4 regions of the Clostridium moutaii genome follow, and region 1 is predicted to be linked to each of the others. Evidence: riboswitches for the same ligand, from Rfam matches in the RefSeq annotation. Region 1 holds a riboswitch; each other region holds the start of a gene.
What was found. A riboswitch is a leader RNA that binds a small molecule or an ion and turns the genes downstream of it on or off. The one in region 1 is predicted to bind S-adenosylmethionine.
Positions count from the first base shown of each region.

Region 1 (3,154 bases):
CCTCCAGTCAAATTTTCCTCCGTCTACTATAATTCCGCCTATTGTAGTTCCATGTCCACCTATGAATTTAGTTGCAGAATGGACAACTACATCTGCTCCATATTCTATAGGTCTTACAAGGTATGGTGTTCCAAAAGTATTATCTATAATAAGAGGTATTTTATTTTCATGAGCTATGTTTGCCACAGCTTCTATATCCAAAACATTTATCCTTGGATTTCCTATGGTCTCAGCATAAACTGCTTTTGTTTTATCTGTAATTGCTTTTCTGATGTTTTCAGGATCATCAGGATCCACAAATGTTACATCAATTCCCAATTTCTTTAAAGTTACTGAAAATAATTCATATGTGCCACCATAAAGTGTGCTGGCGGAAACTATATTATCTCCTGCATTTGCTACGTTTAATATAGAATATAATATTGCTGCAAGCCCTGACGCAGTAGCAAGTCCTGCACTGCCTCCTTCAAGAGCTGCCACCCTCTGCTCAAATACATCTTCTGTAGGATTCATTATTCTGCCATAAACATTTCCTGGCTTTTTAAGCTGGAAAAAGTCAGCAGCTTCATCTGCATCTTTAAAAACAAAGGATGTTGTCTGATAAATTGGCACTGCCCTTGCTCCTGTAGTTGGATCTGGTACCTGACCTGCATGTACCTGTAATGTTTCAAAACTTAATTTTCTTTCTTCACTCATTTTTTACTTCCTCCTCATATTTCTTTTAATATATTAAATATTCTGGACGAAACTTCTATATAATTTGGCAAAATAAAAAGTCTTCTTGCAGATGAGATACAAGAAGACTTTTCTTCATGCTCCTCATCTTTCAGGTTATATATACATATATACCTGCTGGAATTAGCACCGTTGAATGAAAATGATCATTCAGGTTGCCGGGCATCATAGGGCCAGTCCCTCAGCCGCTCTGGATAAGAAGTTCCGTATTCGATTGAGAAAATGATAACAGATAACAAGGTAACTTGTCAATAGAAAAATGAAAAAAATTTTTAAATTTTAAGAATAAAAATAAAGGTCAAAGGAATATTGACAATTTGTATTTAAAGTATTAATATTAGAATATTCTTATCAAGAGAGATGGAGGGACAGGCCCTATGAAATCCGACAACCGGCAATTATGTATCGGTGTCAATTCCTGCAGAATAAAATAAATGGGGTTCTAATGTTTGAATACGAAAAATTTTTTCTGAACATTAAAGCTTGTTATCTACAATATAGATTCTTTATACTGTTATTTTGAAAAATTTTAGTATTGGAATAAATGTGTTGTAGAGTGAATTCTGAAAGATAAGAAAAGATTAACTTTTTATGAAATTGAAAGTTGCTTTTCTTATGGAGGGGCAATTTTTTTTATATATTTTTATAATAGTGCAATTGATTAAGGAGTGTCAGAATTTACTGAAAAAAATTTGTGTATATGTTAATTTATATATATTATATAAAGAGAGAGATAAATTAGGCTCAAGTCTAAAAATATATTATATAAAGCTTAAATTAGCTAATATTTATACAATTTTAACAGTTGTTGAAATATAGTGATAATGTGAATTGTATTTGAGGAAGGGTGAAATAAATGAGTTTTAAAAGTTTATTAAATAAGTTTGATAAAAAATTTATTTTTTTTGATGGAGCTATGGGAACAATGCTTCAAAAATATGGACTTCAGGTGGGTCAGCTACCAGAAGTGTTTAATGTGACAAATCCTGAAACAATAAAAAAAATACATAGACAATATCTACAAGCAGGATCGGATATTATAATAGCCAATACTTTTGGAGCCAATGAACTTAAATACAATTTTTCCAGTTATACTATAAAAGATGTTATTACAGCTGGAGTAAAAATTGCAAAGGAAGAGGCTGGAGATAAATTGGTAGCTCTTGATATAGGGCCTACCGGACAAATTATGGAACCTACAGGAAGCTTGAGCTTTCAGAGTGCATATAAATTGTTTAAAAATCAAGTCGTTATAGGGGAAAAAGCTGGAGCGGATATAATTTTAATAGAAACTATGTCTGATTTATATGAGGCGAAAGCAGCTGTTCTTGCAGCAAAAGAAAATAGCTCTCTGCCAATATTTTGTACAATGACCTTTCAGCAGGATGGTAGAACACTTATGGGAACGGATCCTAAAACCATGGTGTTTACACTTGAAGCTTTAGGAGTGGATGTTCTTGGAGTGAACTGCTCACTAGGTCCAGGAGAACTTCAAGGTATTGTAGATGAAATATTAAAATATGCATCTATACCTGTTATGGTACAGCCTAATGCAGGTTTGCCCAGATATGACGGCAAAAATACAATTTATGATATAACCCCTGAAGAGTTTTCAAAAAACATATTGCTTATGGCTAAAAAAGGAGTTAGGATTTTTGGAGGATGTTGCGGTACAAATCCGGAATTTATAAAGACAATTATAGGTGAACTGAAAGATGTACTTCCAAGGGAAGTAAGAGAGAAAAATTATACTGCAGTTTGTTCATCTACTGATACTGTTTTTCTGGGAAATGAAATAAAAATTATTGGAGAGAGGATAAACCCTACAGGCCAGGAGACCTATAAGAAAGAATTAAGAGAGGGTAAGGTCAATTATATAAAGAAAGAAGCCATGGCTCAAAAGAGTGAAGGAGCTCATATATTGGGGTTAAATGTAGGACTTCCTGAAATTGATGAAGTTAAGATGATGGAAAAGGCAATAAAGGCAGTACAACAGGTGATACAATTGCCGGTTAATATAGATAGTCCTAATTCAAAGGTTTTAGAAGCCGGAGCCAGGATATATAATGGAAAACCCATAATAAATTCGGTTAATGGAAGAAAAAAGTCAATGGAAGAGGTATTTCCCATAGTAAAAAAATATGGAGGATGTGTAGTAGCACTTACTATAGATGAAGAAGGAATACCGGATAGTGCAGAAGGTAGAGTTAAAATTGCAGAAAAAATAATTAAAACTGCGGCCTGTTATGGAATCAGTAAAAAAGACATAATAGTTGACTGTCTTACACTTACTGTATCGGCACAACAAAAGGAAGTTATGGAGACTATAAAAGCTGTAAAACTTGTGAAAGAAAAATTTGGAGTAAAAACTATTTTGGGAGTAAGCAATATATCCTATGGACTTCCCAGAAGGTGCATA
Region 1 is NZ_JBGEWD010000001.1:538,492-541,645, reverse strand. Features, by position in the region: gene AB8U03_RS02740 (O-acetylhomoserine aminocarboxypropyltransferase/cysteine synthase family protein) at 1-696, opposite strand, end outside; SAM riboswitch class I at 817-936, opposite strand; SAM riboswitch class I at 1,081-1,176, shown strand; gene AB8U03_RS02735 (homocysteine S-methyltransferase family protein) at 1,592-3,154, shown strand, end outside.

Region 2 (3,154 bases), 140 kb from region 1:
TGCGGAGTTTCAGCATCCATAGCTGTAGGAAGTGCTATACAGACAAAAAAGGAGGAAGTTTCCGTAGCTATTTCTCTTGTGGTAGCTTGGGCAGTTGTTATGATTTTCGCACTGTCAGTGTTTATAAAACTGGCTGGTATACCAGCAGGGCCGGCAGGTGCGTGGATTGGCACATCTGAATTTGCAGATGCTGCAGGTGTCACGGCTGCCAGTTCATTTGGCGATAAAGCTATTACTACATTCACCCTCATGAAAGTGGTTGGTCGTGATATGTTTATTGGAATCTGGTGCTTTATTTTAGCTATAATCTCAATTACGAAATGGGAGAATAAAGAAAGTGGGACAAAGGCCAATGCCTCTGATATCTGGCATAGGTTTCCGAAATTTGTCATTGGATTCTTTATAGCTTCAATATTTCTCACTATTTTGCTTTCAAATGTTTCACCAGCTGCAGCCACATCAATTAATTCCAATGTAATTGCTCCAATTAAGGAAATCAGAACCTGGGCATTTACATTTTGTTTCCTGTCTATTGGACTTACTACCCGGTTTAAACAATTAACAGCTGTTGGCTGGAAACCCTTTGCTGCATTTTCTGCCGGTGCAGTTGTCAATGTTATTTTAGGATATATAGTATCTATATTGATTTTAGGTTCTTATTGGTCTAGTTTATAAAATAAGGGGACATCTTAATTTTTAAGATGTCTCTTTTCTTATAATGAAAAATTTAAAGCATTCCCCATTTTCTTTCATATTCCACCTTCAAGATGTATTCATCATCTTTGAAACCTTTTGCCGATAATATTTTAATTGCATCGTTAAAATCAAAAGATTCTGTTTCCATGATGATCCTATCTTTTTTTCTGGCGATTTCCCAATTATCATGGGAAGATTGCAAAATTTCTACCATGGAGGCAATCCTTGAAAAACGCTGCTGCAGTGAATGTCCTAAATTTCTCAATGATTCAGCAGTCATATTGGTGTTGTCATCAATATTTTTTAAAATGGATTTTCCCTTAGAAAGCTCAAAAAAATTAAAAATAAAACGAACATTTTGTATGCATGTGATTTGATTTTTATCCATTATTAAGCACTTCCTTTTATTAATATCCACAATATCCACGTAGCATATATTATTTTATATTTTATTTTAAATTCTCATAATAAGCAAATTTATATTTAAAGAAAGTTATTAATTGTTTTTAAATTTTATATTGACAAAAAACTTAAAAGGTTATATATTATATATAATTTACTTTTTACAATACAAAATTAAATATGAAACTTCTTATCAAGAGCGGCGGAGGGACTGGCCTTATGATGCCCGGCAACCTGAATATATGTATATTTAACGGTGCCAATTCCAGCAGGTGTGAATTTATCTGAAAGATGAGAGACGAGAGGATATAGCTTCCTATGGGTTTCTCCATAGGAAGTTTTTTGTTTGACTGACTAGAAAAACTAGAGGCCAAGCTAGCTTAGTATAGAGATGAGATTATATATGATCTCTATTAATAGGCTATGCTTGGCTTTTTCTTATTTATGCATTTAAGAGAATAAATAAAAGTTGAAAAGGGGGATATATTCAACACACTTTTTACTAAAATGGTGAAAAGTATAGGAATGACAAAGTTTAGTGCACAATATTAATACTAAGAGATGTATGCTTGTAATTATTTGTTCTGGATAATAAGGGGGAATTTTTATTGAATGTAAAATCAACCAATATAGAATGGCATAAAACATTGGTAAATAGAGAAATGAGGGAAAAATTGCTTCATCAAAAGGGAATGCTTATATGGTTCACAGGACTTTCCGGTTCAGGAAAATCCACTATAGCTTCTGCACTGGAAACTAGGCTGCATGATATTGGCAGGCTTACTTATCTTTTGGATGGCGACAATGTGAGGTATGGTTTAAATTCAAATCTTGGATTTACCAAAGAGGATAGGGTTGAAAACATAAGAAGAATATCAGAAGTATGTAAATTGTTTGTGGATTCAGGGATTATTACAATTGCAGCTTTTGTATCACCATTTAAGGCGGATAGAAATAAAATCAGAAATTTGCTGGGTAAGGATTTTATAGAAGTATACGTAGATTGTCCTCTTGAAGTTTGTGAAAGTAGAGATCCCAAGGGAATCTATAAAAAAGCCAGAAAGGGTGAAATAAAGAACTTTACAGGTATAGATTCTCCTTATGAGTTACCTGATAATCCTGAAATTGTTATATACACTCAATCAAATAGTACTGAACAATGTGTGAATAAAATATTGAACTTTTTATCTTGTAAAAGGCAGGAGTGATTAAATGGAATTTATAATTCAAAAACTAGCTGCTGATATTCTGATAATAGGGGGAGGCACTGCAGGTTGCTTTGCTGCACTTAGAGCAGCTAAATCATCTCCAGAAATAGATGTTTTAATTGCGGAAAAAGCAAATATAAAGAGGAGTGGATGTCTTGCAGCTGGGATAAATGCCTTAAATGCATACATAAATGAAGGTGAGACTCCTGAATCCTTTGTGGACTATGTAAAGAAAGAATTTAATGGAATCATAAGGGAAGATTTAGTATATACCACAGCTAAAAGGCTCAACAATGTAACTTATGAGATGGAGAAGATGGGACTTCCAATTTTAAAAGACTCAAGAGGAAGATATGTAAAGAGAGGCAAAAGAAGTATAAAGATAAATGGAGAAAACATCAAGCCAATACTTGCGGCAGAAGTCAATAATCAACATAACATAAATGTGCTAAATGGCATAAATATTATAGATTATATACAGAAAGATAGAAGGATAATAGGCGCTTATGGGTTTTCTGTCCATGATAAAAGATTTTATGTAATCTATGCAAAGGCTGTCATATGTGCCACAGGAGGGACATCAGGAATATATAAACCCAATAACCCTAACTTTTCAAAACATAAAATGTGGTATTCACCTTTTAACACTGGAGCAGGATATGCAATGGGAATAAGGGCGGGAGCTGAAATGACAACTTTTGAAATGAGGTTTATTGCTCTGAGATGTAAAGATACCATAGCTCCTACAGGAACTATAGCCCAGGGAATAGGAACTCCCCAAATAAATGGGAAAAGTGAGGAGTATGTAAAAAGGTATGGAAAATCAACAACTATAAATAGACTTTATG
Region 2 is NZ_JBGEWD010000001.1:403,195-406,348, reverse strand. Features, by position in the region: gene AB8U03_RS02115 (YeiH family protein) at 1-675, shown strand, start outside; gene AB8U03_RS02110 (hypothetical protein) at 728-1,084, opposite strand; SAM riboswitch class I at 1,286-1,396, shown strand; gene cysC (adenylyl-sulfate kinase) at 1,707-2,306, shown strand; gene AB8U03_RS02100 (adenylyl-sulfate reductase subunit alpha) at 2,311-3,154, shown strand, end outside.
Region 2: it holds a riboswitch for S-adenosylmethionine, as region 1 does, so the genes downstream of both, cysC (adenylyl-sulfate kinase) here and AB8U03_RS02735 (homocysteine S-methyltransferase family protein) in region 1, are expected to answer to the same signal.

Region 3 (3,154 bases), on a different contig from region 1:
GCTCACAGGTTCCCTGGATTCCAAGATATTTGAATTGAATTTTAGAGAAATGGAAAAGGAAAAAAATCCAGATGATAGTGAAAATACTCAGCGTATATTGTATAATGCTTTAAATTCCAAGGAGAGCATAGCTGAATTCGGAGATAAAGTAGTGGATAAAATATCTAAAAATTACACTTACGATACAGATGTAGTGATAAATTTTATAAAAGCAGAGTATTACAGCAGCAATAAAAAAAATGAGGATGAAGGAGATAGTGACATAGAGGATTATGTGCAGGCCGTAGAATTTTTATTGTGTAGTGTAAATAAAGTGGAAATTCCCAAGAAAGTATTAAAATTTGACTATACTGAAATGAAATTCAAGCCAAATTCTGCACTGGACATGATTATAAATTTAAATTCTCCCCTAGATGGATTTATGTTTCCAAGTTTTACATGTCAGTATGTAGATGTAAATAAGATAATATATTACTCTTCAAAGGCCAAACAAATTAATGGTACTTTTGTAGAGAAGGTACTGGATTGTACAATAAAACCTACAGCAGTAGAAGAAAAAGAAAATTTTAATGCCATATTGGGCACTGCAGTAGGAGGCAAAATAAAACCGGATATTATGCAGGATATATATGAAAAGATAAATGAAAAGCTTGATGAAGAAGACAGGGAAGAAGAACCAACCTTAGATATGAATGAAGTTACAAGGGTACTGGGTGAAAGTGGTGTAGAAAGTGTACAATCTATTAAAAATGCCTTTCAGGAAGTATGCGGGGAAGATTATGAGTTTAAAGCCAGGAATGTAGTTCCTGATTTTAAAAGTAAATCTATAAAGATTGAGAATGAAAATACAAGCATAACCATAAAACCACAGGATTTAAGCAGTGTAAGGCAGGTAGTGGATAAAAAAGGCAGGAAATGTCTATTAATAGAGCTGAAAGAAGATATGGTTGTAAATGGACTTAACCTGGAGACTGAGGAGATAGAGGATTATATTTAAATTTTTAATTTTCCAGTAAAAAATTTATTGACAATGTTTAATATTGCTGATATACTGATTGTCATAATATTAAATATTGAATAAACTTATTAAGAGAGGTGGAGGGAAAGGCCCTATGAAACCCAGCAACCAGTATTGATTAATGCATTGGTGCTAATTCCTGCAGCCTATAGCTGAGAGATGAGGTAATCATGAGAATATAAACTCAGGGGTTTCCTCTGAGTTTTTTATAATTTAATTAAATACAAATTTTAAAGGTTGACCAGAAAAACTGGAGACTAAATTTTGATTTTTATAAGATTTAGTCTCTTTTTTGTTTTGCCGCAATTTATTTTAATTAAAGAGAAAGATGGTATATAGGCAATTATTAAAAGAAAGGAGGAGGAAGGAAATTATTATGATAAGTGTACAAAATTTAAGTAAAACCTTTAGTACGCCTAAAGGTAAAATTCAAGTACTAAAAGATATAAATCTTAAAGTGGAGAAAGGAGATATTTTCGGAATAATAGGCTTTAGCGGAGCTGGAAAGTCTACAATGATACGCTGCTTAAATAGGCTTGAAGAACCTACTTCAGGCACTGTACTCATTGGAGACAAAGATATTACTGCTATGGATAAAAACGAACTTAGAGAAGCTAGAAAAAAAATTGGAATAATATTTCAAGACTTTAATTTATTTGATTCAATGACTGTATATAAGAACGTAGCTTTTCCTCTAAAGATATCTGGTTATCCTGAACAAAAGATAAAGAATAGAGTGCATGAAATATTGAATTTAGTAGAGCTGAGTGACAAGGTGGATTCTTATCCTGCCCAATTAAGCGGAGGTCAGAAGCAGAGAGTGGGTATAGCCAGGGCACTGGCCAATGAACCAGATGTGTTATTAAGTGATGAAGCTACCTCCGCATTAGATCCACAGACCACTTATTCCATATTGGAGCTTTTAAGGGATATAAATAAAAAACTTAATTTAACTATTCTGCTTATAACCCATGAGTTGGATGTTATTAAATATATCTGCAATAATATGGCAGTGATTGAAGAAGGTAAGATTGTGGAAACAGGAAGCACAAATTCAGTATTTTTAAATCCTAAAAGTGATACTGCTAAAAAGTTTGTTAAAATAATGAGAAATCTCAGTGTGAATTCCGATTATCCTGGAGGTGAGGTAATATGACTGATGATTTTAAAATGTTGATTCTAAAAGGATTGTCGGAAACCATAGAAATGGTAATTATAGCTGGCTGCATAGCACTGCTCATCGGGCTGCCGCTTGGAATTATTTTGGTTGTTACTAAAAAAGGACATATTTTAGAGCATGAAAAATTAAATAAAGTATTGGCTGCTATAGTAAATGCAATAAGATCCCTTCCTTCTATAATATTAATTGTGGTTTTACTGCCATTAGCCAGATTGATTGTAGGAACTACATTGGGTATGAAGGCAGCTATTGTTCCCATATCCATAGGAATAGCACCTTTTTTAGCTAGAATTATTGAAACATCAATAGAAGAAGTAGAATGGGGAAAAATTGAAGCAGCTTTGGCTGTGGGAGCAAAACCATTTCAAATTATATTAAAAGTTTTAATACCAGAAGCACTGCCTTCACTTATAAGAGGGATTACAATTTCAATTATATCCATTATTGAATTTACTGCTGTAGCTGGTGCTATAGGAGCAGGAGGATTGGGAAGCCTGGCAATACGTTTTGGATATGAGAGATTTCGTGAAGATATTATGGTAGCTACTGTTGTGCTGTTAATTTGCCTGGTGCAGATCATACAGTTTTCAGGAGACCATATTTCTAGATATGTAAATAAAAAAAGATATAAATTTGATTGATTATTTTAAGGGAGATGAATTAATATGAAAAAGAAAAGTGTAATATCATTGATGCTGGTGTTGGTTGTAGGATTGTTTTCAGGCTGTGGAAACAGCAGTGATTCAAAGAGTACAAGCAGTTCAAGCGATAAGAGCAAGAGTGTTACAGTGAAGATAGGAGCTGCAGCAGTGCCCCATGCGGAAATATTAAACCACATAAAACCTGCTCTGGCAAAAGAGGGAATCAATTTGGATGTTGTGGTACTGGATGATGAGGATCAGTTAAATCCAGCTTTACAGGAAAAACAGATAGATGCAAATTATTTTCAGCATTTA
Region 3 is NZ_JBGEWD010000012.1:11,176-14,329, reverse strand. Features, by position in the region: gene AB8U03_RS12380 (DUF4317 domain-containing protein) at 1-997, shown strand, start outside; SAM riboswitch class I at 1,081-1,184, shown strand; gene AB8U03_RS12375 (methionine ABC transporter ATP-binding protein) at 1,395-2,174, shown strand; gene AB8U03_RS12370 (methionine ABC transporter permease) at 2,171-2,839, shown strand; gene AB8U03_RS12365 (MetQ/NlpA family ABC transporter substrate-binding protein) at 2,864-3,154, shown strand, end outside.
Region 3: it holds a riboswitch for S-adenosylmethionine, as region 1 does, so the genes downstream of both, AB8U03_RS12375 (methionine ABC transporter ATP-binding protein) here and AB8U03_RS02735 (homocysteine S-methyltransferase family protein) in region 1, are expected to answer to the same signal.

Region 4 (3,154 bases), on a different contig from region 1:
CTGTAAATTTGCATACAGAGCTTTTAAAATTCTAGATATATTTTTTTATATCATCAACTTTATTTAATTTTTCCCAAGGTAAATCTATATCGGTTCTTCCAAAATGCCCATAAGCTGCAACCTGTCTGTATATAGGTCTTCTCAAATCCAAATCCCTTATTATAACAGCTGGCCTTAGATCAAATACCTTCTCTACTATGCCCACTATTTCCTCTTCTGATATTTTCCCAGTGTTGAAAGTATCAACAGTTATAGATACAGGTTTTGCTACACCTATAGCATATGCAAGTTGTATTTCCAGCTTATCGGCAACACCAGCAGCTACCAAATTTTTTGCCACCCATCTTGCAGCATAAGCAGCGGATCTATCCACCTTGGTTGGATCCTTTCCTGAAAACGCTCCACCACCATGTCTTCCATATCCACCATAGGTGTCCACTATTATTTTTCTTCCTGTAAGACCAGAGTCTCCCTGAGGTCCACCAACCACAAACCTTCCTGTTGGATTTATGAAGTACTTAGTATTTTTATCCAAAAATTCCGGTGACACAACAGGCTTTATAACATGTTCAATTATATCACTTTCAATTTGTTCTTTAGTTACCAGTTCATCATGCTGGGCGGATACCACTATAGTATCAACTCTAATAGGTTTATTGTCATCATATTCTATAGTCACCTGGGTTTTTCCATCTGGCCTCAAATAACTTAAAGTCCCATCCTTTCTAACCTGTGCCAATCTTTTTGCCAGCTTATGAGCCAGACTTATAGGCATAGGCATATATTCTGGAGTCTCATTAGTGGCAAATCCAAACATCATACCTTGATCTCCTGCTCCTATGGCATCTGTTCCCTCCATCTGTCCTTTTTTAGCTTCCAGGGACTGGTTGACCCCCATAGCTATATCTGATGATTGTTCATCAATTGAGCTCATCACTGAGCAGGTATCACAGTCAAATCCATATTTAGCTCTGGTATATCCTATTTCCCTTACAGTCTTTCTAACTATTTTAGATATATCAACATAACATTTAGTTGATATTTCTCCCATAACCAAAATCATACCTGTAGTAGTAGCAGTTTCACATGCTACTCTTCCGTAAGGATCTTGTTTTAATATAGCGTCCAGAATTGCATCTGAAATTTGATCGCACATTTTATCTGGATGACCTTCTGTAACTGACTCAGACGTAAATAATTTTCTCATTTTCAATACCTCCATACTGTATAAAAAAATAAAAACCTCTTCAAATAAGAAGAGGTTAAATAATTAACTGCTCTCTTATCTTGCAAAATTAACTTGCAGGAATTGGCACCTTGGCAAAATTTCTACTGGTTGCCGGGTTTCATCGGGCCTTTTTCCCTCCGCCTCTCTGGATAAGAGTTTATATTATAGATTTACAATAATTATAAAGATTCTAATAAAACAAAAAACACCCTAACAGTGCTTTTTTATGGTGGAGGAAGATGGATTCGAACCATCGAAGTCACTGACAACAGATTTACAGTCTGCCCCCTTTGGCCGCTCGGGAATTCCTCCGCATTTGGTGCTGGCAGTAGGCTTCGAACCCACGACCTACTGATTACAAGTCAGTTGCTCTACCTGCTGAGCTATGCCAGCTTATTTTGTTATAATGTGGTGGGCACAACAGGGCTCGAACCTGTGACCCTCTGCTTGTAAGGCAGATGCTCTCCCAGCTGAGCTATGCGCCCATAATATTTGGTGGAGGAAGATGGATTCGAACCATCGAAGTCACTGACAACAGATTTACAGTCTGCCCCCTTTGGCCGCTCGGGAATTCCTCCACATTTGGTGCTGGCAGTAGGCTTCGAACCCACGACCTACTGATTACAAGTCAGTTGCTCTACCTGCTGAGCTATGCCAGCCTATTTATTTCATACAATTACGCCCACATAAAACATAAAGGCGTTTAACGTAGTTTAGTATACATTTTTGTGCAATTATTTTCAAATTTCATATTACATTAAAATCTAATGTTAAATGTTTATTCCTTCATGTATCTCATTATTCCTTTAGAAATCATATACCTGTGATTTAGACATAATATTTTACATAATTCCATCATATAAATTATATATAGTATTCTCTTTGGATATTATCCATAGATAGGTATTGCATACATAAAAGAAGGTGAATATATTGAATAAAGTAAAATCTAACTATAAAAATCCATTGGCATATTACGATTTAGCCTATTTTTTAAAGGATCACATCAACAAGGATACCATTATTGTATGTATCGGTACAGATAGATATATAGGGGACTGTCTTGGCCCCTTAGTAGGTACTCTGCTAAAGTGCAAGCACTTTCCTCTGCCAGTTTATGGCACAATTTCAGAACCCATACATGCTTTGAACATTGAGAGTAGACTAAATGAAATAAAGTTACTTCATCCTCATAACAACATTATAGGGATCGATGCCTGTTTAGGAGATTCCAAAACCATTGGAGAAATACAGGTAAGGGACTTTCCCGTTCATCCCGGCAAGGGAGTAGGAAAATCCCTTCCCAATGTAGGGGATTCCTCAATAATAGGCATAGTTGATTCAAATGGCAATGAAGATATATTTAATAATACCAGCAATATACGTTTGAATCTAATTTTAAATATGGCCGAAGTAATACTTTATTCATTAATTCATTCATATTATCTCTATTATAATAATATCTTATTGTAAATATATAGACAAATTTTTTAACACCAATAAAATATCCTCAATCTATTAAGGTTATATCATCACCGGTAAAAATAACTTCCATTTTGTCCAAATACTCAAGAACCTTTCCTGTGCCTAAAGCTACACAGGATATTGGATCTTCAGCTACATAAACAGGCACATGAGTTACTTCCTGTATTAAATCACTTAATCCATTTAGCAAGGCTCCTCCTCCAGTCATAACAATACCTTTCTCAGCTATATCAGCGGATAACTCTGGAGGAGTTTTTTCCAATACCGCCCTAGCTGTATCTGCTATAGAATTTACAGTTTCCTTCAAAGCTATTCTCATTTCTTTAGATGATACTTCCATATTTTTGGGGAGCCCTGTAATTAAATCTCTTCCCCTTATTTCCATACTTATCTCTTCATCTTTGTTAAATGCAGAACCTATATTTATCTTTAAGTCTTCTG
Region 4 is NZ_JBGEWD010000002.1:183,853-187,006, forward strand. Features, by position in the region: gene metK (methionine adenosyltransferase) at 32-1,207, opposite strand; SAM riboswitch class I at 1,280-1,384, opposite strand; tRNA gene AB8U03_RS03605 (tRNA-Tyr) at 1,456-1,540, opposite strand; tRNA gene AB8U03_RS03610 (tRNA-Thr) at 1,546-1,621, opposite strand; tRNA gene AB8U03_RS03615 (tRNA-Val) at 1,638-1,713, opposite strand; tRNA gene AB8U03_RS03620 (tRNA-Tyr) at 1,722-1,806, opposite strand; tRNA gene AB8U03_RS03625 (tRNA-Thr) at 1,812-1,887, opposite strand; gene yyaC (spore protease YyaC) at 2,162-2,701, shown strand; gene mreB (rod shape-determining protein) at 2,739-3,154, opposite strand, start outside.
Region 4: it holds a riboswitch for S-adenosylmethionine, as region 1 does, so the genes downstream of both, metK (methionine adenosyltransferase) here and AB8U03_RS02735 (homocysteine S-methyltransferase family protein) in region 1, are expected to answer to the same signal.